One region of the Paenibacillus sp. JT31N17 genome, then DNA from elsewhere that is predicted to be linked to it. Evidence: predicted binding sites of a transcription regulator. Region 1 holds the regulator's gene; the other holds the start of a gene.
What was found. Region 1 encodes NrdR, which represses ribonucleotide reductase genes. Its sites were predicted from a motif close to AACACNATATATNGTGTT; they were not measured.
Positions count from the first base shown of each region.

Region 1 (14,886 bases):
GAAGAAATGTACGTGGACCTCGGAGAAGATTATTTTGACAAACAGAAGCAACAATCTATTGTAAAGTACGCAGTTCGGCGACTAGAAAACTTAGGTTATTCTGTGGCCATAACGGAAGTCTCCTAGTTATTCAAAATCCTATCTTCTTCATTTCGGGTGGAGCGCCCTTTTTAAAAAAGGAATGCGCGGCGTCTTCTGTACTATTGTCTTTTCACAGTAACAGAGATTTAATTTTCATGGGAGTTTAACGACTTATTAGTCCTTTTGGAGTTGGAAATTGGAAATTCCACAACTTGAATTTTAAATAGATCCAAAACAGCAATTATAGACAAAGCGAAACCACTGTTCCACACCTGATCTATCCAATTTTCTTCAAATTTCCTCCGTACATTCATTAGGGCGTGTCTTCAAACTTAAGCAAGCCACACCATCATGGATGCCAAGGCCAAAAAAGACTTGACGTACACGCTAACGAGTGAACTATTACCACTTATTATTTCGAATCCAGTTAAATGACGATTAAGGGTGCTGAGTTGTTCTTGATTTGAATACGAGTATTTCTTTAAATTTGCATTGTTCAAGGCTCCAGTAAAAGGATACCCGCCCCTTGTGTAAAAACAGCAGAATGAAGAAGCGCCTTCTGCTCCTCTGCATTGAACAGTAGAGAAGCTTGGATGAAATTCTGCAACAAACGATACCCGCCATGATGACCGAGATGTCAAAACTGCTTTACCACACCGTCACACGTTTTTCAGGCTCAAGGTACATCCCATCCCCCTCATGTACATCGAAGACCTCATAAAACGCATCAAGGTTCTGAATTTGTAAGTTAGCGCGCAACTTGTAAGGAGCATGGGTGTCTCTTGCAAGCAACAATTGCTCAAATTCGGGGGTCACTTTAAGTCGCCAAATGGTGGCCCAACTTTCAAAAAAAGCCTTTATATCGGCATCAGGCAGCGCCAGAACGACCTCTAATGCGCTGGAAAGGCCGCCGGCGTCGGAGACATTCTCTGTTACAGTCAGCTCCCCATTCACCTTACTTCCGGCATACGGCAGACCGTCAAACAGCACTACCATAGCTTGGGTATGCTCCTGAAAGGCCTTGTAGTCTGCTTCAGTCCACCAGTCACGCAGACTGCCGTACTGGTCAAACTTTGCTCCGTTAGAATCGAAGGCATGGGTGATCTCATGGGCGATGATTGCACCGATGCCGCCATAATTGCGGCTGGGAGAATACTTCAGGCTATAGAATGGTTCTTGCAAGATTGCCGCGGGTAAATTGATTGAATTACTCAGTAGATGATACGCGGCGTTAGCAGAGTGTGCAGGAAGGATCCATTCGTCAGGGTTTACCTTCTGTCCGCATCTGCGTAGATTGTCATCTGTAAGTAGTCGCATTAAACTGACATAATTATCAAGCAACGTACCGTCTTTGACATGCAATTGCGAATACACCGGGCTGAGCATCTCGGGATAGCCGATGTGTATTTTCATGGACTCCAGCTTCTTAATCGCAGTCTCGATAGTCTCCTCACTCAGCCAATCATTCGCTTTCAGACGCCGGGTATACACCGAGCGGATATTATCCGCCAACTTAGTCAGATCGCGCTTAGCTTCTTCGCCGAAGTAAGTTCGGCCATAGTATTCGCCAATTAACTGGTCGTAGGGGACAGAAGCCAAGCGATAAGCCAGTGTCTGGGGATCGTCCATCGCTGTTTTACCCGTCAAAAGCTTAGTAAAGGCATCGGCGGTGACCATCATCTCCTCTGAAAGAGCCGGTGCGGCAGCGAAAACCGTTTGCCCGTAGAGCCATCCCTTGAGTAACGGGAAATTGTCCTCATTGATAATTTCATCCAATGCGCTGAAAAAACGCGGATTGCTAAGCACCACATATGCGGGAGACTCTGGCACCAATGTAGACACCAGCGCCGTGAAGTCTATGGTTTCGCTGCTTGCGGTAAGTTCATCAAGCGGCATTGGATTATATCCTGCGGAAACGTCCTTGTTTTCCATTGCGGTTTTAAAATACGGTTTAAGCAAGCGGTCAAACGCAATCGTCTGCTCCGCTATTTGAACGGCTTCCTCTGGTGTACTTCCGCTCATCTCCAAGAGCTTTTGCAAGTTTTCCCGATAGTTTGCCAGCAGCTTCTCTCCCTCCGGCATATCATAAAAGCCCGCATCAGGCAGGATTAACTTCGGCATATCCATATACAGTGCGTTATGCTGCGCATCCTTCATGTCCGGCTGCACATAGACCACCAATGGCGAGGCTATCTGCGGCAGAGACATGCCGCTGATTATGATATCCGGCAGTGCCGTGTTAAAATCTGAAAGGTTTTGCAACGCATCAATGGGTTCCAGGTATGGCTGCAGCGGCGCCGCACCTTCCACATTTCGCTTGGTATAGTCTGCGGCTAGATCGTAAAATTCCAAAAATTCCGGCAAACCACTTGAAGTGGCAGTGTCCGGTGACATTTCGGCAAAATCCGCCATGAGCCAGGCTTCTACATCGCCGCCAATATCTTCAAGCCCGCCTACAGAAATTTTTTCAGGGGGAATTTCGGTCGAGGCTAACCATTCACCATTGACTGCTGCGTACAGGTCATCCTGCGGCCGGACTGAAGCTGGACTTTCCGGTTTGGAAAAGAGGGAATCCCTAAATACAACGGCAATTACAAGCAGGCATATGAGCATGATACAGGCAGTAACGAGGGTCAGTTTCTTATTCCGGGATTTGTTTTTCATTTTGTTAATTCCTCCATTAAATGTTCTTGCATGAATGAATACAAAGAAAGCCGATAACTGCGATTGTACCCGCGGTTATCGGCTCTGCATCTTAGCGTCTGGCTCTGAGATAACGGACATTTTCATTTGTACTATATTGATTAAGGTTTCCTGTTTGCACTTGGGACAAAATAACGGGAAATTTTTCAGTTCCGTATCTTCCCGCATTTTCATCCTTGTTTTTTGACCGCATACCGGGCACAATATCCATTCATATTTTTGCATCATAGTTCTTTACGGCTTAGCCATCTGGGACATATGATCCATGAGAGCAAATAGGCTACAACACTAAACGCGGCCACTATACCGTATACCAATAGCAAATTTTCTTCTATGTTCATATAATAGCCCAGCAATTTCCTTAATCCCTCAAAGGCAGCGGCTGTAACTACATAAGAAAGGATGATTCCGGCAATGCTTTTATCTCCATCAAGCAAAAAAGAAGAGGGAATATTCACACTGGCTGGGAGAAACGCGAGAATAAGTGCAAAGAATACATTCATATAAACCGCGGATAACTCAAAACCAGATGTTATAATTGAAGCAGCAACACAAATAATAGAGGCTACCACAATTCCCAACAGGCTAAGTAACATATACATACAGTATTTGCTTGAAGCGATTTGAACTCTTGACACTGGAAGCGTTGCGCAAAACTTATCCCACTGCGCCGTTTTGTCGCTCTGAATGCTCATTACCGCCATCATGCCAAACGAAGTCCCGGCAATTACAATCAAAATCCATGGAGAGCTTAAAACTGACAGAGCTATTCCAATAACGACCATTATTAACAGGGGGATGAGCAACCCATCGCGGATTGCATAGAAATCTTTAAGAATTAGCCCCTTCATTTTCGCTCCCCCTTTATATACAGCAGCATAATATCATCAATTGTGGCACGGTCAATCACTGCATTCGGGTATTTTTTTTGCACCAAATCTTTATCGGCAACCAATACTTCCCAGGCATAATCCTGCTTCCGGTAAGCGACTATATCTTGTTCGTCAAGGGCATCAAACTGTGCCGCACCACATTTAATGATCCCGTACTTATATCGCAATTCATCCTTTGGTTTGTTGAAAATAACCTTGCCGTTATGAATGAACACGATATAATCAGCGACTTTTTCCAAATCACTTGTGATGTGTGAAGATACTAGGATGGAGTTGCTTTCGTCCTGTACAAATTCCAGAAATATATCTAAAATATCATCTCGGACGACAGGATCAAGTCCGCTGGTCGCTTCATCCAAAATCAGAAGCTTGGAACCGTGAGAAAGTGCTACAGCAATAGATAGCTTCATCTTCATTCCTTTGGAAAATTGTTTGATCTTTTTGTCCGCAGGCAAGGATAATTTACTTAGTAAAGAATAATATCCTTTTTCATCCCAGGCTGTAAAAATATTTTGGAAAACCTTGTTTAGCTTTTTAGGTGACAATCCTTCAGGAAAACTACTGCCGTCAAAAACAACACCAATTTGATTGCGGACAGCATTATCAATTTCCTGGTCCTGCTTGCCGAAAATCGTAACCGTGCCGGAATCTTTATTTTTCAATCCAAGAATCGAATTGATTGTGGTGCTTTTTCCTGCACCGTTTTCACCAATCAACCCCACAATCGACCCGCGCGGCACATGAAATGATACATTGTCCAAAACAAAGTCGTGATACGCCTTTGTCAGTCCATTTACAGTTAAAGCATTGTTCATCACCATTACTCCTCCACATAGAACAGCTTTAATAACTCGATGAGTTTTTCAACAGGAATACCATTTGTGCGCCCAATATCTGCGGCTTCCTGTAAAAGTCCCTCAGCCCGGCGCTGGATTTCTTCTTGATAGAATTTTTTGTTTTGTGCCGATACAAAACTTCCCCGTCCTACGGTAGTCTCTATAAAACCGTCCCGCTGCAAATCCTCATAAGCTTTTTGAACAGTAATCACACTGACATGAATAGATTTTGCCATAGAACGCATAGATGGAATGGGGTCACCTGTCTGTAGTTCACCACTCATTATCATAGCTTTGATCTGTGATGTTATCTGTTCGTAGATAGGCTTACTTGTATTGCTGCTAATAATAATCTCCATGTAAGCACTCCGTTTAAGATTATTTTTTTAGTAAAGGTTTTCCGTCTGTATCAAGTAAAACTGTAAGCCCTGATCCTACATTAGGGAATATAGCTAAGAGATATTGCACTCCAGTTTCTTTGTCGGTAATGACTTGTGTCATTACTGCACTTTCAGCTTGAATATGCTCTACTCCAAATCTTGTTTCTTTTTTCATAATCCTCCTCCTTACTTTTCGTTTTAAACACTGTCTTCCGGTAAAAATTCATCCCTACAACCTGTACTATATTGTACTTATACAATAAGTACAATATAGTACACTCAATTACAATTGTCAACTTTCTTATAAAATCTTTAGACAGAGACATTTAATTTTTTTTCATAAGTGTAGATAATCAAGGTTAATCCGGTTTCCTGCTTGAACAGGTGGAAATACCTGTAAAAGCCGGTGTGGAAGAGTATCGTGCCCTGTCGGCTCCATACCAATGATGAGCCTTTTTAAACGGTGTTTCTGTTGTAATCCATCGATCCATCGTTCTAATTTTTCGAATCCTTCCATTGTATTTGAGAATGATAGATGTCGTTTACTCAGTATGATGCCGCGAAAATTAGTTGCTTGTGCTACATGAGTTTCCTTCGCGATATCTATACCCACAACAAGGTGAGATGTAGATATTCTTTCAATGCGTTGATTTTGTCCGGCTGATTGCTTAAACTTCATAGTAAGAGCGCCTCCTTGATGGTGTTGGGTTATTAAACCTTTCAACAAACCCATCATACAGAGGCGCTCCTTTTTTGACAAAGGCCAAATCTTAGGCCCTACAGGAATGTTTAGCGTAATCCCTGTTCAATAAATTAAATACAGAATTACCCCAATCCACGACCCGGTCGCCGCGCCGAAACGACAAGCTGCCGAGCTGCCGCACGCGCCAAAGCCGGTCAGACTTGCATGATTCGCCGCCTTTTACGGCCGCGGCTTCTGAGCGGCTTCCTTGCGGGCCTCGTCCGGCAGCGAATACGCGATTTTGCCGGTAACCGTCGTGACTCCACCACCCTGAAATCAAGGTGTGGGCTATTGCTGTGTATGTAGCTGTTCAAACCCAGCTGTACATATGTATCAAATACCCTATTTTGTGAAGATGAAAAAGGATCTGCCTGAGCAGCTGCGGCGAATCTTTTTAATTTCAACTATCGGTACCCGTTAGCGTAACGGCAAAGGAGCAACTGCCACCGGCAAGCTGCTCCAAGATGCGTTGAACTATCGTACCCGTTAGCTCAATAGTTCTTCTTTAGAAATATAAGAAAATCATCCAGTGCTTTCGTCGCCAATCGAAAATGTTCCGACTCTAACTGAGTGTATAATATAAGTTCTAATTCATTATCCAAGTCGAAAAGCCTGGTTGAAAAATCGGGTATAGACTTATCGGACATTAGTGCCGTATTCAATCTACTTTGAAGTTCATCGATACCGAATTCCTTTTTCTTAAAGCGTTCGACTAGAAATTCGAATTGTTGGTAGCTAATTTCTTCTCCCCCTATCTGCGATTACCGGTGTCTCTAATGAGCTAACGTACCCGTTAGCCATGGAGCTGCTGCCGCCGGCAAACCGCTCCAAGTTTGTCGTTCATGCTCCGGACAAGGAAGAGAACCCGTATATGCATGATAGCCCCTCAAACGAATAGCACGACCCAGACTGCATCCGACTTCGCGACCTTCAACAGATTGAGTGGCCACGCCCACGGCGATGAGGGAATAAGCAGAGTTTTTCATTCGCGATCCTCCCTCTACGCTCGGGCAAAATGCTTCATTTGCGATTCCGTGAAGTAGGGCAAATAATTTGCAAAGATCGGATAGCTCGACCGGCTGCCGCCTTCCTCGTTAAACGTTTGCGTCAGGAGTAATTTGAATACGTCCGCCGCCAGCGGACTGATGTCGGGAAAAACGAACCAATAGTTCGTTATGAGGCTGTCGCCTTTGTCCAGCTTCATTGGATAGGTTACTTCCGATTCGAGGGGGCCGTTGGAGCTCGCGATGCTGCTGATCCATTTCTCGTGGAATTGATAAGCCGTACCGAGCAGGCCGAGCCAAGCCGATGTCATTCCGGTCAATACGGCGGGTCGACTCACGCTCACCGTTTTTAAGCCTGTATTGTCCGAGGAGCTCCCTCCGGAAGAAAACTCGACCGGCGAAGCCTTGGACGGATACACGTTGAGCTCAGCAGCGATATGGGTCTCCAAAAGGCTCCGGATGTGTTCATCGTTCAATCCGGCGGGATCTTGAACGCTTTTGCGACGAGGTTCTTCGGGCGAAGCTTCTTGTCGTGCTGTATTCCGACATCTTCGAGCTGCTCGAGCTGGGAAACGACGAGGAATTGACCTCGTTATAGCCCATGAGCTGGCGCACCTGCAGCGCAAACATGTGTTGAAGCAGATACTGATTTTCCCGGCGATGTGGATCCCGTATCTGGGCAACGCTTATTCCAGAGCGTGCGAGTACACGTGCGACCGTATCGCAACGGCTTACACAGGCAATGCGAATGCGGCCATTCACGCCTTGACGGTGCTCGCGGTCGGCAAGCAGCTGTTTAAACGGATCAACATCCCCGATTATTTGGAGGAAAGCTACCGGGAGCGCGGATTTTTCATCGCATGGTACGAGCTCCTGTCGACGCATCCTCCGCTTCCGAAGCGGATTACGGAAATATGGCAGTTTCATGCGCATCCGCAGCTGTTCGGATATGAGACCAGCCGGTTTGAAGCGGTAGAACCGCCAACGTCTATAACCATGTAAATGGATTCGTGTCCGGCATAAAACGCGTCCTTTTGTCTCATAGTAAGCAGGAAGGCTACGAAGGTATGAGGAGGTACACGACCATGGCGAAATACGATTCCAGCCTGCAATCGCAAAACCCGATTTCCCAGGCGCAAAATTCCGTCAATACGGCTCACAATGCGGTGACGAAAGCGCAAAGCCATCCGAGCGAGCAGCTGATTCAGCAAGCCGAAACGACTGTAGAACGTGCAGAGAACTCGATCGAGCAGGCCGGCTTCAGCCACAACCAGAAGGCAGTGGACGAAGCAAGGGCCGATCTGGCGGAGGATCAGGCGGCTTTGCAAAGCTTGACTCCTATGAAAAGCCCGGAAGAAACCTAAAAAGTATTGAGCGGTCGGAATGAAGAGGGAGTTCCCAATACCTGAAGCAAGAGACCTGTATGGCCGGTGTGATTCGCCGGTTGTCAGGTCTTTTTTGCCCGCCATTATCGGCAGCAACGGATCGCCTGGTAGTCACTTCGGAAAAGCTGTTGGGTAAGAAATTCTTTCGCATATTTTTCAAGTTCGTCTGGGTCAGTAATGGTCATCGTGATTGCGAAATAACTAGATATTATGGAGACAGATGGGAGGTTACATTGGGCCGGATGCGTCTTCTCGCTCGAGGCTCCGAAGCGCGCTTATGCTGCGCCAGTCGGCCAGACCGTCGATGGACTTACGCAAATCTGTCGCACCGGCAGCCAAATAAATCGATTGTATACCTGAGAGGCTCATTTTGACGCCGCCAGGGCAGCGATGACTTCGCGAAGCAGCTTTGGGTCCAAGCTACCTTGGATTTTCATGTGCACGGCTTCAACATGAAGGATGAGGGTGGAATCGGATGCGGTCGAAGCCGATTCACGATGGAGAGCGGAACAAAAAGAGCTGCTGCTTTGGGGCCTCGGGGGCGGGACGAGGGTTCAGGGTGCGTCCTTGGGCATTACACCAAGTTTTCATCGTCCGCTCGCTTCATAATCTGCGACGTGAGCGGCCCACTCTTGCCGACGCTGTTCTTTGATCGTCATAACGCAACCTCCAATTTCGTAACGTTGCCGTTATCTTCTCACAGATCCTGATCACCTTGAAGTATGCTATGTTTGACGCTTACCTGAGTACTTTTGGTCATAACCTTTTTACTGAAAAACTTACGGATTTTTATGTTTTTCCAATAACGCTTTTGGCGATATCGACAACTTAGCTAAGTCCTGTAATTTGTTTTTTTGTATTTGCTGTTGTTTTTGTTTTGTTTGTTTATTCCGTCCCCATTATCGTCCCCAAAACAATTTCAACTTGACCAAAAGATTTATGAATCATTTCATGGAAAACTAAAAAACCCTTGCTACGCAAGGGTTTCATCAAGATAGGGTGTATGGAGCCTAGGGGGATCGAACCCCTGACCTCATCGCTGCCAGCGATGCGCTCTCCCAGCTGAGCTAAGGCCCCGTGAATCATGGCGACAAGTAAGATCATAGCACAGGAAAGTTGTACCTGTCAATCGTTTTTCTTGCTGCCATTGGAGAGCAAACTGTTTAGCTCCTTCATGAACATGTCGATATCTTTGAACTGCCGGTATACCGAGGCGAAACGCACATAAGCTACCTCGTCCACCGGATACAGCTGCATCATCACCAGCTCGCCGATTTCGCGGCTTTGGACTTCGGCCTGGGCCGTTGTACGCAGCTCTTTCTCGGCCTCGGATACAATCACTTCAAGCTTCTCAACCGGCACAGGACGCTTCTCGCAAGCACGGATAAGACCGCGCAAAATCTTGTCGCGGTTGAACTCTTCGCGGCTGCCGTCTTTTTTGACGACAATCAGCGGGGTTTCTTCAATCATCTCGAACGTTGTGAATCTTCGGGTGCATTTCTCGCATTCGCGGCGGCGGCGGATCGACTTGTTGTCGTTCGCAGGTCTGGAATCCAATACTTTGGTTCCCGCGTAATCGCAATACGGACATTTCATCGGATTTGTTGACCCCCATCTTTGAAAAAGAATTTCCATACGTTTCCTGTAATGAAACTCGTGCAATCGCACATAATACTTGTACCAACCGCAAGGAGGTGAAAGACAATGAGTTCAAACCGCAGCAGCAACCAACTGGTTGTACCACAAGCCAATGCAGCGCTCGACCAAATGAAATATGAAGTCGCGCAAGAGCTGGGTATTACGATCCCACAAGACGGTTACTATGGTAACATGGCTACGCGTGACGCTGGCTCCCTTGGGGGTTACATCACTCGTAAACTGGTACAAATCGCCGAGCAATCCATCGCAGGTCAGTTTAAATAAGGTTCACAGGATTTATAATGGAAGCTTTGGCAGCCGCCCTCAGTGGCGGACCTGCCAAGGCTTCCTTATTATTTTGTCGCAAATTCAGGATAAAGCTTCTTGTATTTATTATAATAATAAATGACGCGCTGTACATAGTGGCGGGTTTCCCCATATGGAAGCTTGTCCACCGTCTCCAGCTTGCCATCCCATGTTCCCTCCGACATCCATCGGTTTACTGTCCCCGGTCCCGCATTGTAAGCCGCAACAACGGCATACGTGTTGCCCTTGAACTGCTGCAGAAGCGAGTTCAGATACCAGGAGCCAATTTCAATGCTGATGTCAGCGCGGCTGGCAATGGCAGCTTGGGTAACATTGGAGAATTTCCCCTTTTGCACAATCCAGTCGGCCGTATCCGGCATCAGCTGCATCATACCGATGGCACCTTTCTTCGATACCTTATTATTGCTGAAATTCGTCTCCACCCTTATGATAGCGGCCACCAGATGCGGGTCCAGCCCATAGTTGACCGAACTGATCTTAATGTCGGATTGGTAATGGATCGGATACATCCAGCGGTTCATCCAGTCGGATTTCAGATACAGCATTACCAGCACCGCAATAATCAGAAGCAGCAGTACACGTTTTTTAAATATCTTCCTCACCATCACGAAAGTCCTTGCTCACGCCAAAATTGTTCAATTTGCGCCTCTGTGTTTTCAAGTGAACCGCTATTGTCTATTACGAAATCCGCAAGCTTTCTCTTCTCTTCAATATCCATCTGCAGCCCAATGCGCTGCTCCGCTTGCTCTGCCGTCATGGAGTTGCGTGCCATCAGCCTCTCCATCTGCAGGTGGCGCGGTATATATACGACAATGACTCCCTTGTACAGGGACGCTTGTCCCGTCTCATACAAAAGCGGAATATCCGCCACAATCAGTCCGCCTGGGTTCTCCAGCTCAAAGGCATTCATTCGCGACCACATGGTCGCCCGGATCGCCGGATGCAGAATACCCTCAAGCATGTCCAGCTTCTCCCGATTGCCGAAGACGATCTTCCCAAGCTCTCCCCTGTTCATCGTTCCATCCGCATTCAATACGGCCTGCCCGAATACAGCCGTAATTTGCGCCAGCGCAGGCTCTCCGGGAAGCACAACTTCCCGGGCAACCTGGTCGGCATCGACAATTTTCGCTCCCCGTGCGGACAGCATGGCGGATACCGTGCTTTTGCCGCAAGCGATACCGCCTGTTAATCCAACTATCATTCCTTCACCTCATAATACCCCTTTTATAACAACCGCAAAATCCCCATCATAATCAGCATAATCCCCGGTAATACCGATAGTGCGCGCATTCCCCGCCAAGCTGCAAAACGAAACCCCAGCCGCATCCCGGCCAGCAGGAACAGTCCGCTGGTGGTTGAAATGATAAATGCCGTCAACAACGGCGACAAGCCGACCATGGCTGCGCCAAGTCCCGCTCCGAAGCTGTCGATCGAGAGGGCGAAGCCAAGCAGCACAGCCTCTGACGCCGAAATAATACCGGAGCGGTCCACATCCGCAATTTGCGGCGTCCGCAAAATTTGAATCACGATCCCCAGGCGCTTCCATTCCAGCAGCAGCACAGGCACAGCCGGCGTAAGTCCATTCATTTCCGCTGCTGAACCGGATGGTTCAGGCTCTTCCGGAACGCTTTCCTTGGCTTCCTTGCGTCTTCGCCATAATTGAAACAGAGCCCAGCAGCCGATAACCATCAACAAACTTGCGCCGATCCACTTGGCCGTCAGCGGCGACAGATGGCCTGTCAGCATGGAGCCGATCTGCATGGACAGCCAGACAACAAAACCCGAACAGAGAGAAATGATGACAATGGATACGACCGGTATCCGAATCCGTCGTAATCCGTACGTTACACCAACGCCGAAGCCGTCCAGACTGACGGCAAAAGCAAGCAGCAATAATGAAACGACATGTGCCAGCAACCGATGTCCCTCCCATAACGGCGACTGCTTCAAGCTTGCCCTAACCGCCAATCAATCGGCTTGGAAGCTGGTAAGCTGTGCATTCGCCCATTAACATGAACGGTACATCATATGCGGTTTCTCCCCAGTCGTGTCTTATTTGCGCGAGAGCCTGCCAGCTTTGGACAGCCTGGGTACAGGCTGGCAGCTCGTACAGATATGGGTGCCTCTGCCCCCTACCACAAGCTTCTCGATAAACTGTCCGCAGCGGCTGCAGGGTTCATTCTTCCGGCCGTATACGAGCAGCTCATGCTGAAACATTCCCATCTCGCCTTGTCCATTCACATAAGACTTGATGGAGGAGCCGCCTGTTTCGACCGCCCTCCTTAAGGTGGCGATGATCGCTTGATGCAAGCGCGCCCATTCGGCCGGTTTAATGGAATCCGCTGTCCGCTCTGGATGAATACCCGCCGTGAACAGCGCCTCATCTACATATATATTGCCAAGCCCCACGACATATTCCTGGTTCAGCAGCAGCGGCTTGATTTTGGTCGTCCGTTTAGCCAGCTTCTTCTTGAAAGCCTGCAGGGTAAAAGCATCATCAAGCGGCTCCATGCCGAGTTTGTTAAGCGGCGGCAGCGTGAGCTCCTCGCCCCAATCAAACAGATGCATCGTCCCGAACTGGCGGACATCCTTATAACGCAGCTCCGTATCATCGCTAAAATGAAAGACCACATGCGTATGCAGCTCGGATGGCTCCTTACGATCATAGACACCATAGCGCCCTTCCATACGCAGATGGGAAACAAGCACCAGACCATCAAGTATAATCCTCAGAAATTTCCCCCTACGTTCGACCGACTGGATCGTCCGGCCAACAAGCAGGGCTGCAAATTCATCCGGCGCTTTGGGCCGCTGTATAATCCGCGGCAGCGAAACGGTCACCCGCTCTATCCGCTTTCCCGCCACAAGCTGGTTCAGTGTCCGCCGAACGGTTTCCACCTCCGGCAATTCCGGCATTTCCTTCACCTCCGACACAACCGCAGGCATAAGCAGCACAACAGAAATCTATGCCCGAAGCCCCCGGTTGGTATTATAGTATAACCGATTCTTGACCCAAACCGCCTTATTTTGCTTCGTACCAATTCACTCCGTAATTGACGTCCGCCTTGAGAGGCACATCCAGCTCCAGTGCGCTTTCCATAACTTCCGGCACGAGCGTCTTCATCAGCTCGAGCTCATCCTCCGGCACCTCGAACACCAGCTCATCATGCACCTGCAGCAGCATGCGGCTGCGAAGCTTGCGCTCTTGCAGCTTCTCGTCCATCCGCACCATAGCAAGCTTGATAATATCAGCTGCCGTGCCTTGAATCGGCGTATTCATCGCCGTTCTCTCCGCGAAGGAGCGCAGGTTGAAGTTGGAGGCTTTGATATCCGGCAAGTATCTGCGGCGCTCCAGAAGCGTTGTCACATACCCGTCCTGACGGGCTTGTACCACAATATTGTCCATATAGCCCCGCACACCGGGGAAGGCTTCAAAATACTGTTCAATAAACCGGGCCGCATCCTTGCGTGTAATATTCAGGTTATTGGAGAGCCCAAAATCGCTGATTCCGTACACAATGCCAAAATTAACCGCTTTCGCCTGACGGCGCATGTTGCTGTCCACCTCTTCGGCGCGCACGCCGAACACATCCATCGCGGTCTTGGTATGGATGTCCATATCCTCGATAAAGGCTTCCTTGAGCTTCTCATCATTGGAGATATGCGCGAGCACGCGCAGCTCGATCTGCGAGTAATCCGCTGCCAGAATGGTCCAGCCCGGCTCCGACGGAACAAACGCTTTGCGGATGCGGCGTCCTTCCTCCAGCCGGATCGGAATGTTCTGCAGGTTCGGAAACTGGCTCGACAAGCGGCCCGTTGCCGCAATCGTCTGCCGGTAATACGTATGCACCATGCTGCTGTCGCGGCGGATTTCCTTCAGCAGTCCTTCAATATAGGTGGACTGCAGCTTCGCCAGCGTCCGGTATTGCAGGATGAGCGGTATGATCCCGTGGTACGGCTCCAGCTTCTCCAGGACATCGGCATCGGTAGAATAGCCGGTCTTCGTCTTTTTCATTGCCGGAAGGCCGAGCTTCTCGAACAAAACTTCGCCCAGCTGTTTCGGTGAACCGATATTGAATTCCATTCCCGCGTGCATATAAATATCGCTTTTACAGCGGGCGATTCCCTGCTCCAGTTCCTTGCCCAGTTCCTCCAGCGTGCCCGCATTGACCCGGATGCCCTGCTTCTCCATCCCTGCAAGCACAATGGCGAGCGGCTGCTCCAGCTCATAATAAAGCTTGCTCATGGCGCCTTCCTCCAGCGCCTTCTGCTGCAACGGCACAAGCCTGCGGACCGCATCCGCCTTGGCCGCCAAATGACGGGCCAATATCTCCCGCTCGGGAATGCGGAACTTGGCTCCCTTGCCATAGACCGACTCATCCGAATGGATGGCGGGAAGCTCATAGCGCTGCATCAAATAAACGAGCGTCTGGTTAGACTCCGTCGGATCCAGCAGATAAGCGGCAAGCAGCACGTCAAAATCGGTACCGCAAAGGTCAACGCCATTCCAATGCAGCGTCAGATCCGCTTTGTGCAGATCATAGCCGAATTTCCTTGCTTCCGGATTGCCCAGCCATTGACGCACGGGCTCGCCCGCCTCAGCCAGCAGCTCTTCCGAGGTGAGCACCAGAACCCGCTCCTCAACCGGAATCGCCAGCCCAAGCAGCAGTGCATGATGCGGATTATCGCCCACTGCCTCGATATATACATTCTCCGCTCCGGCCAGCAGTCCGCTCAGCTCAGATGGGCTCAGTTCATTCAAGGCCACGATATCGTAATTCGCCTCCGCAGCCACGGCGCTATCCGCCCCAAGCTCCGGCAGATCGAGGCGCTCCATGAGGGACCTGAATTCAAGCTTGCGGAAGGCATCCGCCAGCTGCGCCTTGTCGTAGCCGTT
Region 1 covers NZ_JBWDNP010000002.1:611,420-626,305, reverse strand. Annotated here, with positions in the region: gene AC0YOB_RS10260 (M13-type metalloendopeptidase) at 730-2,745, opposite strand; gene AC0YOB_RS10255 (cysteine-rich KTR domain-containing protein) at 2,821-3,009, opposite strand; gene AC0YOB_RS10250 (ABC-2 transporter permease) at 3,009-3,635, opposite strand; gene AC0YOB_RS10245 (ABC transporter ATP-binding protein) at 3,632-4,492, opposite strand; gene AC0YOB_RS10240 (GntR family transcriptional regulator) at 4,498-4,872, opposite strand; gene AC0YOB_RS10235 (DUF6440 family protein) at 4,892-5,068, opposite strand; partial or broken gene AC0YOB_RS10230 (IS110 family transposase) at 5,315-5,572, opposite strand; gene AC0YOB_RS10225 (hypothetical protein) at 6,636-7,115, opposite strand; gene AC0YOB_RS10220 (M48 family metalloprotease) at 7,270-7,641, shown strand; gene AC0YOB_RS10215 (hypothetical protein) at 7,725-8,003, shown strand; gene AC0YOB_RS10210 (hypothetical protein) at 8,253-8,393, opposite strand; tRNA gene AC0YOB_RS10205 (tRNA-Ala) at 9,029-9,101, opposite strand; gene nrdR (transcriptional regulator NrdR) at 9,150-9,620, opposite strand; gene AC0YOB_RS10195 (alpha/beta-type small acid-soluble spore protein) at 9,729-9,947, shown strand; gene AC0YOB_RS10190 (lytic transglycosylase domain-containing protein) at 10,016-10,594, opposite strand; gene coaE (dephospho-CoA kinase) at 10,594-11,190, opposite strand; gene ytaF (sporulation membrane protein YtaF) at 11,214-11,906, opposite strand; gene mutM (DNA-formamidopyrimidine glycosylase) at 12,042-12,905, opposite strand; gene polA (DNA polymerase I) at 13,012-14,886, opposite strand, start outside.

Region 2 (14,886 bases), on a different contig from region 1:
ACCGAATACCTCGATATTTTGCTGCTTCACCGTCCGGACCCGCTCATTGATCCGGAAGAGGTGGCGAGCGCATTCCGCAAGCTCACCGCCTCCGGCAAGGTCCGCCATTTCGGCGTTTCCAACATGAGTCAGGGACAAATCAAGATGCTCCAGGCGTATTGCGATGAGCCTTTCGTCGCCAACCAGCTGGAGATGAGCCTTCTGCGGACAGGCTTCGTAGAAACCGGCATCCACATTAACCAGGATGCGGCGAAGGACAGCATTTTCCCGGAAGGAACGATGGAATTTTGCCGTATGGAGAATATCCAGCTGCAATCCTGGGGTCCGCTGGCGCAGGGGCTATACTCCGGCGCACCGCTCGACGGCAAGCCGGATATGGTGGTTCAAACCGCCAAGCTTGTCAGTCGGCTGGCAGAAGAAAAGAACACGACGCCGGAAGCGATTGTTCTCGCTTGGCTGATGACGCATCCCGCTGCCATTCAGCCTGTAATCGGCACCGTGAATCCCAAGCGCATCCTGGCTTGCAGGGATGCCGCCACACTTCGCCTGACCCGCGAGGAATGGTATACGCTTTATGAAAGCACTCGCGGCAAGAAAATGCCCTAAATATCGGAAGCGCCCCCGCCAAGAATGACGGGAGCGCTTCTTTTTTATATGAAATTCGGTTAAATGACCTCCAGGCCATCCTTGTCCGGCAGCTGCGGGTACGCGGCATGCGGCTCTGTCTGATACCAAAATGCAACGGAGGAGATATCGTCCTGCAAGGGCAGGTATCTGCCCTTCGACCGCCACCCCAGCGCCTGCACCGTCACATGAAGGTCATCCTCGAAGCGGATAGGGTCCATGATATGCCAGCGGTACATTCCGAAGCGCTGGTTGGCCTTGTACAGGCCGTCCGGCTTGATCGCCTGGTGCATGCCCAGATAAGGCGTGCTGTAAGGTACATACTTGCCCTCCATATCCCAGTTCCAGGCTCCGCCAAAATAATCCTCCAGCCCTGTCGAGCAGATTGTCGGGAACTCGCGGTCCCCGTCCATGTAAAATTTCACTTCGCCTTCGCCCCACCAGTTGTTGCTGTTCACCTGCCACGCCAGATAGGTTCCGACAAAGTGCCCTTTGCCCTTGATGCCATCGACTATCGTATGTACATCCTTGTAGGCAAGGGGATTGCTGCGGCGCCACTGGGCATGAAAATAAGCCATATCGGCCGGTACGTCGGTTAGCGTATAATTAATTTGGTAATACAGCACCGTGTCCTTGTCTTCCAGATTCTCCATGACGAACCGGGCTTTGCCGCGGAACGGCATTTCCCAATAGCTGTTGAAGCCGTTTGCCGGGTTAACGGCAATTGGAAGCGAATTCACAAGACTGCGCTCGCACCAGCCGTTGCAGAAAAAATCGCCGACCGGAACGCGCACCGAGGGCTCCGCTTCGTCATCCCAATAAATGTTCAGGATCAAATGCCGCCATGATTCTACCGGACAGGTGAGCCAGAAATTCTGAATCACGCCCGGCCCCTGAATGTCGGCCATTGTGAACGAGGAATTCGCCGGCACCATGACAGAGGGGGATATCTTCCAGCCTTGTCCCAAATCGCGGGCGCAGGCCGCCCCGGTGCCTTCCGTGGCCATGGCTCCCTTGCCTTTCCCGCCGGTAAAGTTCTCCGGACTGACCGATCGGGTAACCGCGTTTGACAAACGTGACAAATTGCCAAGCCCCATGCCGATTCCATTGAATGCTGTTGTCATTATATAAGCCTCCTGTGCGTTTGAATAATAGCGTTCAAGGACATTATAAGCCGGGCATTACGCAGCTGGATTTAGCAATTGGTTAGTTCTTTTTATCAATCATTCAGAACATTCATACTTTAATGAAAATGAGGGTTTTCCGTGCTGGAGCAATTATCGCCTTACATACGGGTAGCTATGGATTCCTGGTTAGATTCCGGTGCTTTCATCGAGGAACGGGTAATCTGGGATTATGAGCTGCTGCTTCTCAAAGAAGGACGCCTGGAGATAACAGTCGAAGATAACGTATACGCCGGGGAAGCCGGAGACGTGTTTCTCTTCAAGCCGAAGCAGCCCCACTCCATTCGGGTCATGGGAGGGCAGGCGGCGAGGCAGCCCCATGTCCATTTTGATTTATCCGAAACCGCCGACAGCCCCGATGTATGGGTGTCCTTCAAGCCCCTGCGGCATATGAGCCGTACGGAGAATAGCTGGTTCCGCCCGGATCTGCTCTCCGGACCGGACTGGAAGCTGCCAAGCCGCATCCGTATGCCGGATTTGCTGAAGTTCGAAGAGCTGCTGTTCGCGGTCATCCGGGAGTTTGAAATGAAGATGCCATTCCACCAATTCCGCCTGAAGGGGCTTATGCTTGAGCTGCTCGCGTGCCTGCTTCGCGAGACGCAGCTCGAGGAAAAGCTGCGAGAGCCCGGCCATCTCCCGCTCCTGCTGGAGATCCAGCATTACCTGAACCTTCACGCCGGCCGTGAGCTGACGCTGATGGAGCTCTCCGAACAGTTTCATATGAACAAGCATTATTTGATCGGGTTGTTCAAGCAGGCTTTCCAGATCACACCGATGCAATACCATCAGCAGATGCGTCTGGACCGGGCCAAGAACCTGCTGCGCCACACCAGGATGACGATGCAGCAGATTGCGGATTCGCTTGGCTACCCGAGTATTCACGGCTTCAGCAGAGCCTTCAAAAACAAGGAAGGCGTAAGCCCCAGCGCCTACCGGGCCATTCTTGCGGAGGGCAGAAAATAAAGGACAGCAGTCAGAGCCTGAACCTTACTGATGCCAGTTAGAAATCCGGTAAATAAGATAGGCTGCCATGGCTGCCATACAGAAACGTCTCTTTGGCCGCTGATGCCGTTTCTCCAGCCTTCTCCCACTCGCTTCACCCTTTAATCTCATGAATCAAGAAGAAACGGCTGTCGCCGTCCTTTTGGTGGCACAGCAAGTTTCTTCCCTTAGACCTTGTAGAAATTTACAGGAGTGAAACTTATAAATTCTATAAGGTATAAAAAAACCGCTGAGCGCTTGGTTACCAAACGTTCAGCGGTTTTTATGAGAACAATAGCCATTCTGTTGTGAACAACCGGATAGCGGCCGTTAATCGAACAGAAAATCCTCATCCTTTAATGTCTCTACATGGACTGTCCGTACATAGCCGTTGCCTTTTTTCGAGAAGAAATCATGCTGCTTCGTCCGGGTGCTGATCCCGTTGAACACGATCGGATTCACCTCTTCTTCAGGAAAAACCGGCTCCAGCGCCAAATTCATCAGCGCCTTATTCGCATTGTACCGCACGAATCGCTTCACTTCCTCCTGCAGGCCAAGCACGCTGTACAGCTCGTCGGTATAGGCTTCCTCATTGGCGTGCAGACGGTTTAGGAGATCATAGAGCTCTGCCGTGACTTCGGACTGCTCAGCCGCATCCAGCTCGCGGAACACCTCCTGCGCCAGCACCCCGACATAGAGGCCGTGAATGCTCTCATCGCGCAGGATGAGGTCGATAACCTCGCCGCTGCTGGTCATTTTCCCTTGTCCGGCAAGGTATAAGGGGTAGAAAAAGCCGCTGTAGAACAGATAACTTTCCAGCAGCACGGAGGCTGCCATCGCCAGATACAAGCTTTTCGCCGAATCGATGTTCTGGTAGCATTCCGAGATCCACTCCGCTTTGGACTGCAGCAGCGGATTTTGCTCTACCCATTTGAACAGCTTGTCTATTTCCTCGGTAGTCGCCAGCGTTGTAAAAATACTGCTGTACGATTTGGCGTGAATCTGCTCCATCATCCCCATGAAGCCAAGCACCGCCTTGCGCTGCAGGCCGTCGATATGCTCCAGCAGCTTCGGCATGCCGACTCCGCCCTGAATCGTATCCAGCAAAGTCAAACCGCCAAGCACCTTCATATATAAATCCCGTTCCGGGCTGCTTAATCTCATCCAGGACATTTTGTCATCGGAAAGCGGAATCTCTTCATCCGTCCAGAACTGCATGATGTTCTGGTTCCAGAACGTGCTTGTATAATCGTCATCAGGCCGGTTCCAGTTCACAGCCTTAAAGGTCACCGCCGGCTTCTTGACCGGCTCCGCTAATTTTACATTCATAACTTCATTTCCCTTCCATGATGATTTCAGGCGGTACCGGAAGTGAGGCAAAAAAACTGGCGTGCATGAGGAAAGCCTCCTCTGATATTCGTAGGTGCTGCAAGTGAGTTTGCCGCTTGCCGCTTGTCGAGGAAGCAGTTGTTCAAGCTGATTTTCCCCGTTTAAACCGCACAGCTAATGCATTCCTCCACGGAAAGATGGTTCGTCCGGGTGTAATACAGCGACTTCAAGCCCTTCTTGGCCGCGTACAAATAATACCTGGCGAGTTCTCTTGTGCTCACATCGCTGTTGACATGAAGAATGGTTGAAATGCCTTGATCCACATGCTCGCTGATTTCGGCAATAAGGTCCATCACCTTGAACTGATCCATTTGATAGGCTGATTTATAGTAAAAGTAATTGTCCGCCGCCATGTAAGGCATCGGGTAATAGGTCGTCGAATTCGCATAGGTGCGCGTTTCAATTTGCTCCACGATCGGCATAACGCTTGAAGTGGCGTTCTGGATGTAGGAAATGCTCTGCGTAGGCGCGATGGCCAGCCGGTAGGCATGATATAAACCGTGCTGCTTCACCAGCTGCTTGAGGCTGCTCCAATCCGCGGGCGTTGGAATCGCAACTCCCTCGAACAGCCCTTTCACCTTGTCCGTCACCGGACTGTAATCGGTATCTTCATATTTGGCGAAATAAGTGCCTTTGGCATACTCCGAGCGTTCAAAGTCCTGGAAGACCGTCCCCGTGTCTCGAGCGATCTGCATGCTCTTCTCGATGGAATAATAGTTCATCATCATAAAGAAGGTCCGGGCAAAATCCTTCGCTTCGCCGCTGTCGTATGCGATCCGGTTCTTGGCCAAATAGCCGTGAAGATTCATCGCTCCGAGCCCGACGGCATGAAGCTCGTTATTGGCTTTGGCAACGCCGGGCGCATTGGGTACACGCGACATATCGCTGACTGCTGTCAGGGCGGTCATGCCTTCATACACGGATTCCTTGATTTTCTTCTGCTCCATCACATTGACGATATTAAGGGAAGCCAGATTGCAGCAGATATCGCGGCGGATCAGATCCGGCTGGCCGTAGTCGCCGATCTCCGATACCTCCTGGAGCTGAAAAATCTCCGTGCACAGGTTGGACATTTTCACAGTGCCGATATCCTTCAACGCATGATTCTTGTTGGCATTGGATTTGTTCATTATATACGGATAGCCGGATTCCAGCTGTATTGTCGCAATTTTGACAAGCATGTCGCGCGCGCTCATGACCACTTTTTTCTTCACACGGTCGTCCGCAAGCAGCTGATCGTACATCTCATCCAGATCGATATCGTCCAGATGCTGGCCATAGGCCTGATAGACGGTGTGGGGCGCGAACACATGAAGAGGCTGGTTCTGCTCAGCCAGCGTGTAGAAGCGGTTCGGTACAATCAGTCCAATGGAAAGGGTCTTGATCCGGTTCTTCTCATCGGCGTTGATTTTCTTGCAATCCAGAAACTCCAGCACGTCCCAGCCGAAAATATTATAATAAGCCGCTCCCGAGCCCTTGCGCTGACCCATCTGATCCGCATAGGAGAATGCATCCTCCATCAGCTTCAGGATCGGCATAATCCCTTTGGCGGCGCCTTCAACCCCTTTGATTGACTCCCCGCGTCCCCGAAGCTTGGACAAGTTGACCGCAACGCCGCCGCCGATTTTGGACAGCTGCATGCAGGTTCCAAGACCATAGTTGATCGAATTAAGAGAATCGTCAACCTCCATTAAGAAGCAGGACACCAGCTCGCCCCGGCGGCTTTTGCCCGCATTAAGGAAAGTTGGCGTAGCCGGTTGAAGGCGCTGCTCCATCATGGAGCGGGTGAGCATTCTGGCGACTTCCGCATTTCCCTGCGCAAGATGGAGCGCCGTAATACTGACCCGGTCCGGGTAATGCTCCAGATATTTGGATTGATCATTAGTCTTGAGCGCATAATCCGTATAGAATTTGGACGCCGCCATATAGGATTGAAATTCGAAGCCGTACTGCTGCGCCGTCTCATAGACAGACTCGATTTCTTCCAAGGTGTAGCGGTCATAGACATTCTCGTAATAATCGTTGGCGATCATATAATCGATTTTTTGCTTCGTGCCGGAGAACGTCTCGCTCCTGCTGTGAACATCCTCCATAAACTCCGCAACAGCCTCATGATCCTTTTCCAGCTTGAAAAAGCCGTCTTCGTTTCTTTGCATCAATTGATTATTCAGTTCAATGTACCGCAAACATGCTCACCGCTCTCCGAAAATATTCAACATCCGTTGACGTACCTGACAGCTCAAATTTGCTGATGACCGGGACAGCGAATAACTGGGCGATCCGGTCTGCGCTTTTGGCGAATCCTTCTCCCCAATTCCGGTTGCCACTCGCAGAAACACCCTTCAGATAACTGTAATTATTTTGCAAAAATTCCAGTACCCTGTCCGGTACCTGACCAAATCCTGTTGTATAGGTTACGAGCACGAACGGCTCCCGTATCGTTGAGCTTCCTTCGATTCGTACCGCCCTCATCGCTAACTTGTCTATGAATCTGCCGACATTGCCCGTGCGTGAATCATAAGCAATCAACAAATACACCAACTCCTGACCTGAGGAATTTCCAATTTTTCTTTTCAGCAACTTCATCTATATATAGTTGGTAAGATTGAATATATATCAATATATTGTGTATGTCAATGAGTCTCCAGGTAATATTCAACTGATTCATCCAGGCTTTCATAAGACAAAAACCCCCTGAACCGTTACGTTCAGGGGGCTGTAGGGGATTTTCCGCTTCTACTAAATAAAATTATTTCATGGCGGGCAGCTTCTTCATGATGAGTATTGCCACCTCTGCCTGGCCTGCGTAATCGGCAGCTTCAAATTGTGTCGGCGGTTTGCCATTCATGAGTCCTTTTTCCAGCTCTGTCCCAGTTAAAAACCCCCAAACCCACATGAGAAGCGGATCTGGAGGCTGTATATGGCGTTTATTGCGCTTTGATTTTATCGAAATATTTGGTCTGCGCATCCTTGGCGGCGGCATCGAGCTGCGCCTTCAAGTCTGTGCCCTTCTTGGAGAATACCTCTTGAATGACATTGGTCATCGTACCGTAATATTCCTGCGTATTGTACTGCGCTTCCGGCAGACCATCAAGCAATTTATTCGACTCCTCATTATATTTGTACACATTGTCGTATTTGTCGAAAATCGCTTGCACCTTCTTGCCATAGTCCGAGTCGGCGCCAAAATAGTTCATTTGCGGCGGGATGAAGAACTTGCCTTCTGTTTTACGCGCCTGAATGTCGGTTTCAACCGATTTGAGCCAGTCATCGGAGAAATAATCAAAGGTAATATAGCGGAACGCCATCTCCTGCTCGTCTTTGGTCGCATTCGGGTTGATGACCAGATAGTCGCCGCCCAGAATCCCGTAATGCTTGCCGCCTGCTTCTGCTGCCGGCATTGGATATGTGAGCACATCCTCCTGCTTCATGTTGCCTTGGTTCAAGGCCTGCTCAATCGGTCCTTCTGCTCCTGCAATAACCATTGCCGTGCGGCCTTGTGCAAAAGCCCCTACAGCATCGCCCCAGCCCAGCGCCCAGTCCTGCGGAATGGCATTGGCTTCCCAGCGGAGCTTGTTATAGAACTCCAGCGCTTTTAAGCCCGCTTCGGAGTTAAACGCCGCTGTTACTTTGCCGTCTGCAATCGTTTGGATCTCGCCGCCCGCCTCGAACAGGAAATTCGTCCAGTTCCAGCCGGCCTCATTGCCTTTGCCCATCGGCGCGATGCCGGAGATGCCTTTCTTCGTATCGGAGGCCGCCTTGGCCGTGCTCAGCATATCGTCCCATGTCCAGTCATAGGAAGGAACGGCCACGCCTTTATCATCCAGCAGCTTTTTGTTAATAACGGTACTGGTCACATACCCTTTTTGAGTAACGCCGTACACTTTGCCGTCAATCAGGAATTGATTTTGCAGGATCGGATTGATTTGATCCTTGAATTCATAATTATTCCACAGCTCCGTAATATCAGCAGCCCAGCCGCGCTCAACGAGGAATTTGGCTTCCGTCGCAAAGGTATTGAAGAAGGTAGGCGCTTCGTTGGCCGCCATTTTGATGCCGATCTCATCGGTGCTGTAATGCCAGTCGCTTTTCTCAACGGTTACATTCGGATATTTCTCGGTGAAACGCTTGATCTTGTCGTCTTCCAGCTTCCGGTTCTCCACCTGGTCAGGGAGCGGGTAATAGACGCTGATCGTGATTTTCTTCGTCGAGATGTCCTCTTCGGCCGGCGGCGTATTATTGGCCGCGGCTCCGTTGTCATTGGCGGCTGCCGGCGGGTCCTCGGCCGGTGTGTTAGCCGGCGCATTGGCGGCCGTGTTGTTGTTCTTGCTGTTGTCCGAGCCGCCGCAGGCAGCCAGCAGCGCACTGAAAACCATCATACATACAAGGATAAGACTTAACTTGCGCATTGAAACTCCCCTTCTTCCTCATAAATTTTATTTGAAATAGAAGAAAGTAACCGTGGCCTATACTCTGCTTCTATTTCACCGGAATGAAACGAGCCCCGCCTTCATAAGGACGGCGTCAGCCTTTCACCTTGACCTTCTAGAATTTATAAGTTTCACGCCTATAATTTTCTATAAGGCTTGAGGGAAGAAACTGACTTTCCCGCCAAAGAACGGCGAAGCCGTTTCTTCTTACCTCTTAATCTTAATGGAGGCGGCTTCATACTGACGATGTGTATTCCTATGCTCATCGTGTGCAGCTTTACGCTCTCGCCATCCTATCCCTTGATGCCGCCCAGCTGCAGGCCGCGCATTATAAAACGCTGGAAAGTGAGAAATACAACCATCGGCGGCAGCATAATCATCGCCAGTATCGCGAATTTGATATTCAAATCCAGTCTCTTCGCATTTATGACATATTTGTATATGGCCGTTGCCAGCGGGCGCGTCTGATCGCTGTGCATGACAAGCGAAGGCCAGAACCAGTCGTTCCAGGCATTGGAGAACACGAAGATCGCCAGCGTCGAGAAGATCGGAACCGACAGCGGCAGCGCGATCCGCAGGAAGCATTTGACCTCCGATGCGCCGTCTATCCTTGCCGCTTCGAACATTTCCATCGAGATGCTGTCGAAGAAGCTCTTGAGCAGCAGCAGATAGAAGGCATTGGCCCCCGCTGGCAGCCAGAAAGCGAAGAAGGTATTAATCAGCCCCAAATCCTTCAGATTCAGAAAATTCGGGATGATATAAGTCGTCGGCGGAATGAACAAGGTAATCAGGAAGAAAAATGTAATCCCGCGCTGATAGGGCACGTTCAGCCTCGACAGGCTGAATGACGCCAAGCCGAGAACCAGCACGGTAACAATCATATTTCCGGCGAAAATCGCCATTGTATTCCGCAGGAATATCGGCAGATCTATAAAATCCCAGGCTTTCTGGAAATTGCCCCAGCTGTACTTCTCAGGCAGGAAATGCGGGGGAAAGGCATAGACCTCTTCATTGCTCTTGAGCGCATTAAAGAAAGTCACGGCGATCGGGTACAGCATACTGAACACCATTATGAGAATGACGAGAATCATAAGACCGTAGTAGATTTTGTTCGATGTTTTCTTCAAGTCATAGACGGATAGAATGCCGCGGTCATAGCTCTTCATGGCTAGTTGCCCTCCCTGCGTTGAAATCGGTATTGAACGACCGCAAGGCCGCCCAGAGCAAGGAACATGAGCACGCCCAATGCGGCAGCCACCCCGTAATCCAGCCTGGTTGTGGCATACTTTACAATAAGCAGCGCATAGGTGAGCGTTGCGTTGTTAGGACCGCCGTCCAGCATGGCAAGCTGGGATTGCAGCCCCTGCGAGGTCGCGATCAGCTGCAGAATCAGCATCAGGACGATCAGATTGCGGATGGAGGGCAGCGTAATATAGCGAATCCGGTTCCATACCCCGGCGCCGTCAATTTCCGCCGCTTCGTACCAGTCGCGCGGAATGCTGAGCACCGCCGCCAGATAGATCAGCATGGCTGAGCCGAACTGCTGCCACGACTCCATAATAACGAGGGAAATCATTGACCATCGGGTGTCGGTCAGGAAGGCGATCTGGTCCGCCCCGGCTTGGGAAAGCGTCGCATTGATCGGCCCAACCGGATCATAGAACCAGCGCCATAATCCATAGAGCACAACAACAGGAAGAACGTTGGGCAGATAGGCCGCAACGCGCGCAACTCCCTGAAACTTCTTCAGCTCCGATATCGCAATAGCAAACAGGATCGGAATCCAATAGCCGATCAGAAGTCCCAGGAGCATATAGTAAAGCGTATTTTTGACGGCCTTCCCTACATCAGGATTTTGAAAGACGGTCTTATAGTTTGCAAGTCCGATAAATTCCGTGCCATTCACAAAATCAACATGCTGAAAGCTGTAAACGAACCCTTTTATAATCGGCATCCACAGAAAAGCGATGAATATAAGCGCCGCCGGTAAAATAAAAAGATAGCCCCACATATTTTTGCGCAGCAATTTGCAGATTCCGGATTTATGGACACCCTGTGGGCCGTCCGCCTGTATGGGCACCGTTGTTTGACTCATCCTAGTCTCCCTCATTCCTTCTCTATGCGTGATAATTAAATTGTAATGAAGGAGAGCAGGACTGAACATGTGCAGTTCTATCTGAATGATGGGCGATTTTACTTCTTCAGCTCGCTTGGGCTCATGCCGAAATATTTCTTGAATATTTTGCTGAAATGCTCCGGCGATTCGTAGCCCACCTGCTCGGATATTTCATAGCGGCGCAAATCCGTTGTGGTCAGCAGCCTGCGGCTTTCTTCCATCCGGAGCTTGATTACATATTCCCAGAGATTGAATCCGGTTTTCTTCTTGAACAAATAGCTCAAATAATTGGGGCTGACGTGATTCCTCTGGGCCACCTCATGCAGCGTGAGCCCCTTCTGTGCATAGTTATGGTCGATATAGCTCTTGGCCCGGTCCACGATGACATTATTCTGGGCATTAAGCTCATCCGCTGTCGGTTCCTGCGCGGCATACCGGCTCCAATCGAAATCCCCGTAATAAAACACATAATGATCCGGATGATCCGCATGCCGCAGCAGCGCCCTGCGGGCCTGCTCCTTAAGCGTAGTCAAAAATTCCGTTCCCTTGAGAATCTGACTGATTCCGACCACACAGGAAAGGCGCAAATACTTGTGAAGATTGAAATGCAGACTTCGACCGATCATATCGAGCTGATTGATTTTATCGACATTAATTTCTTCTGCTTTCTTCCCGTCCCATTGAATCATCACCGTAACTTCCTGATCGTCCGAAGAGAAGATCACATGATTCCATTCCTCTCCCATCAGCTCATTGATGATGTTAAGCGCGGCATACTGAAGCAGCTCGCTGTCTTTAGGATATAATTGCTGATTTCTAATCCCGGATGGCAGATTCAGGTTAACGACAATGATTGAATAATGAGGCCCGTACAGGGAGATGCCGTAACGCTGCGCAAGCATATCAAGGATCGCCTGCTGGTCGCCGGCTCCCCTCAGCAGCTGCCCCAGCAGTCCATTTTTCTCCGGTGCCGGCTCCTCCATGCGGAACTGCTCGCGAAGCTCGGACATGACGGCTTCCGAAGCTGCAGCGGGCTTGTTCATCTTCAGCAGCACATTGCGGACGGAGTCCAGAAACTGCTCGCTGTTCAGCGGCTTGATCAGATAGTCCTTTGCCCCCAGCTTAATGGCCATTTGGGCATATTGGAACGTTTCATGGGCGGATACAATAATCGTCTGCACCCATGGCTTGATCAGCTTGGCCTCGTGCATCAGCTCGATTCCGTTCATCGCGCCCATCTGGATATCCGTAACCAGCAGATCAATTTCTTCCATCCGCAAATAGTCAAGCGCCTCATATGCGTTGTAAGCATTATAGATGTGGTCGATGCTAAGGCCCGATGAGGCGAGCAGGCTGGTCAATCCCTTGCAGATCAATGGTTCATCATCGACGATTAATATGTTGTACATCATTTGCCCCCTTATTTGTTGCACTGCCGCTTAGATCCGCTGTCCTTCTTCGTAAGTTTTGGGAAACACGATGGTTACCGCTGTTCCCTCAATCTCCCTTCGCTGATAGTGCAGTCCATAAGGTCTCCCAAAATGAAGCTGAATGCGCTGGTGAATATTGCGTATGCCGTATCCCAAGGACGGCTGTGCCTCTTCCTCATTGAGCAGCCGGTCAATCGCCTCATAGTTCACTTCCTTGTAGCCATTATCCTCAATCCGGATCATGACTGTGTTTCCCCGGTCGAATGTTGAAATCATTATTTCCCCGTCTTCTCCCATATTCTTGATGCCGTGAATAATGGCGTTCTCAATTAATGGCTGAAGCGTAATCTTGGGAATGAGCACATCATGAATCCGCTCATCCAGGTTCCAGATGACCTGGAATTCATATTCATATCTCGGCTGCTGCAGTTTAATATAGGCGGCCGCATGCTCCAGCTCCTCTTCCAGCCGGATAAGCTCCCTGCCGCGGCTGAGCCCGATTTTCATCAGCTTGGCGAGCTCCTTGACCATCTCTGCCGACTCGGTGCTTCCCCCGAGTGATATCTTCCAGTAAATGCTCTCCAGTGTATTGTAAAGCAGATGCGGATCGATCTGCTGATAGAGAATTTGCAGCTGTGTCTCCTTTTGCTTCAGCTCCATCTTGTATTTGTAATGGATGAACGTATTCAAGCGCCGCGCCATGTCGTACATGGAGGAAATAAGCACGCCCACCTCATCGTTTCTGCCCTTGCCGGGCGTCATCGGCACCAGCTTCCCCGGCTCGTAGGAACGGACGAAAGCAGCCAGCTTCTGAAGCGGTGTCATGAAGGAACGCCAAAAATAAACCATGCCCATCAATACAAAAACGGTGTAAACAACCGTTATATACAAGATGACATGCTTGAGCTCACTTTGCTGCTGCAGCAGGGAGCGGACCGGAATTTTATAAATCAGCTTCTGCTTAAGCGATTCATTCGTGTTGACCACATAGATCAGATCGGAATCGATGAAGTTGGTGACTCCGCTCGTATTCGTTAATTTCGCATATTCGGGGGGCAGCAGGACTTCCTCGTTGATCAGGCCTTTTTCCGTAGAGGTCAGCACCTGATTACGGTCATCGGTAAAATAAATCTTCCCGTCCGGCAGGGATACCGAGTTCAGCGATTCGCCGATCTTCTTATCCATCTTGGTTACCACCAATACGCCGAGCAGATCATTTCTCTGATAAATACTGTTGACCGCCCTCACATAAACCAGCGTCTTCTGCTTGTTGATTCCCACATAGGCGTCGATGACCTGCAGGGAGCCGCTTCCTTTGTTCAGCACGGCCTCTTCATACCAGTTGGGCTTGTTTGAAGCGGACAGGAAATACACACCGCTTTGCGCCAGAGGCAGCTGCGCTGCGAAAGAGAAATCATTATTGGGGTCATACACATAAAAGTTGTAATAGATCGCTTCCCCGCCGTTCACACCCGTTGAATAGCCGGCGAGCAGCTTTTCCATTTCGGTATATTTATTGAGCCGGTCATAACTGGACTCATTCTGTTTTTGCGCAAACTTTTGGGTAATGGAGTTTTGAATGATCGAATAGGTCGTATTTTTCACCGAGTCGATGTCCCGGTTAATGAGGGCAAAATTTTGCTTATTCAGTTCCGTGTAAGCGTTTGTAACGTGACGCTTCAAAATTTGCTCTGCCCGCACATTTCCGTACCAGTGCAGCAGCAGGACGGGACTGACCATAACCAGCAATAACAGGAGCAGCTGCTGTTTGACACTTATTTTCGTGAGTGGATTTGTCATGCTGTTCCGGATGAGCTGCACACCTCCTAAGACCCTGTTACTTGTTACTATATCAGAATTGCCCAGCTGCAGTATGGCTATTTTTATCCATATTAAGGAGCAGATCTATGGACTTTACGGGTCTTCGGATCAAAGCGGCTGACGTCTTTTATTTGTGCGGCAAAGGCGAGATTCTTCTCCTGTTGCAAAAATAATCTTGACAGAATCCAACCTTCTTTCAAGTATTCAGAAAGTTTGAATTTCATCAAACGCGCAAAAAATGCTAAAATGTTTATGAATGAAAAGAAAGGCGGAGAATAAATGGTACATGCATTCACCATCAGACCCGATATGTATAACGCCTTCGAAGACGAGGCCGAGCAAATTGAGAAGTGTAAAGAATGGGGCTTGTTATCCGAGAAAGCCACCAAATCAAAAGTGTTTTTCTATAAAAGCAATGGCATGAATCTGGCCTGCAGCATTATCGGCTATGTCGATAAAATGACCGCGGTTATAGCATTTGAGAATGATCAGCAGCATTGCATCCATCCCTCGTACCTGAAGGAGATGCAGGCGTCGAACTACGGTCAGAAGCCTTCCGGCGCAGTGGAGGAATCGCCGGATTCTTTGATTGCGGAGCTCGAAGTCCCGCAGGATGAGGCTGGACCTGTTCCGGACCCGCTGCCGGTGGAAAACATACTGGCGGAGCCGGAGGTCAGGAAAGCTCCAAAAGAGAAGACCAAAAAAGAAAAAGCCCCTAAGCTTCAGCTCCCGGAAGAAAAGATCAAAATGATCGCGACCGTACAGGAATTTACTACAGTACCGAACCATTTCTCCGATACCGAGGATGAGGTTGTCATCTATGAGGCTGTATCCTTTGCCGAATCCGGGGAAGAAGTCGGCATGGCTTGGTCAAGCCATAGCGCTACGTTGAAAAAAAACGATTTGAAGGT
Region 2 covers NZ_JBWDNP010000029.1:2,333-17,218, reverse strand. Annotated here, with positions in the region: gene AC0YOB_RS37715 (aldo/keto reductase) at 1-606, shown strand, start outside; gene AC0YOB_RS37710 (glycoside hydrolase family 172 protein) at 666-1,748, opposite strand; gene AC0YOB_RS37705 (helix-turn-helix domain-containing protein) at 1,890-2,771, shown strand; gene nrdF (class 1b ribonucleoside-diphosphate reductase subunit beta) at 3,120-4,118, opposite strand; gene nrdE (class 1b ribonucleoside-diphosphate reductase subunit alpha) at 4,280-6,364, opposite strand; gene nrdI (class Ib ribonucleoside-diphosphate reductase assembly flavoprotein NrdI) at 6,351-6,710, opposite strand; gene AC0YOB_RS37685 (ABC transporter substrate-binding protein) at 7,106-8,587, opposite strand; gene AC0YOB_RS37680 (carbohydrate ABC transporter permease) at 8,902-9,774, opposite strand; gene AC0YOB_RS37675 (carbohydrate ABC transporter permease) at 9,777-10,703, opposite strand; gene AC0YOB_RS37670 (response regulator transcription factor) at 10,802-12,133, opposite strand; gene AC0YOB_RS37665 (cache domain-containing sensor histidine kinase) at 12,164-13,975, opposite strand; gene AC0YOB_RS37660 (hypothetical protein) at 14,255-14,886, shown strand, end outside.
Region 2: nrdI (class Ib ribonucleoside-diphosphate reductase assembly flavoprotein NrdI) is a predicted target of NrdR. The motif match lies at 6,792-6,809, and genes of this name have one in related genera.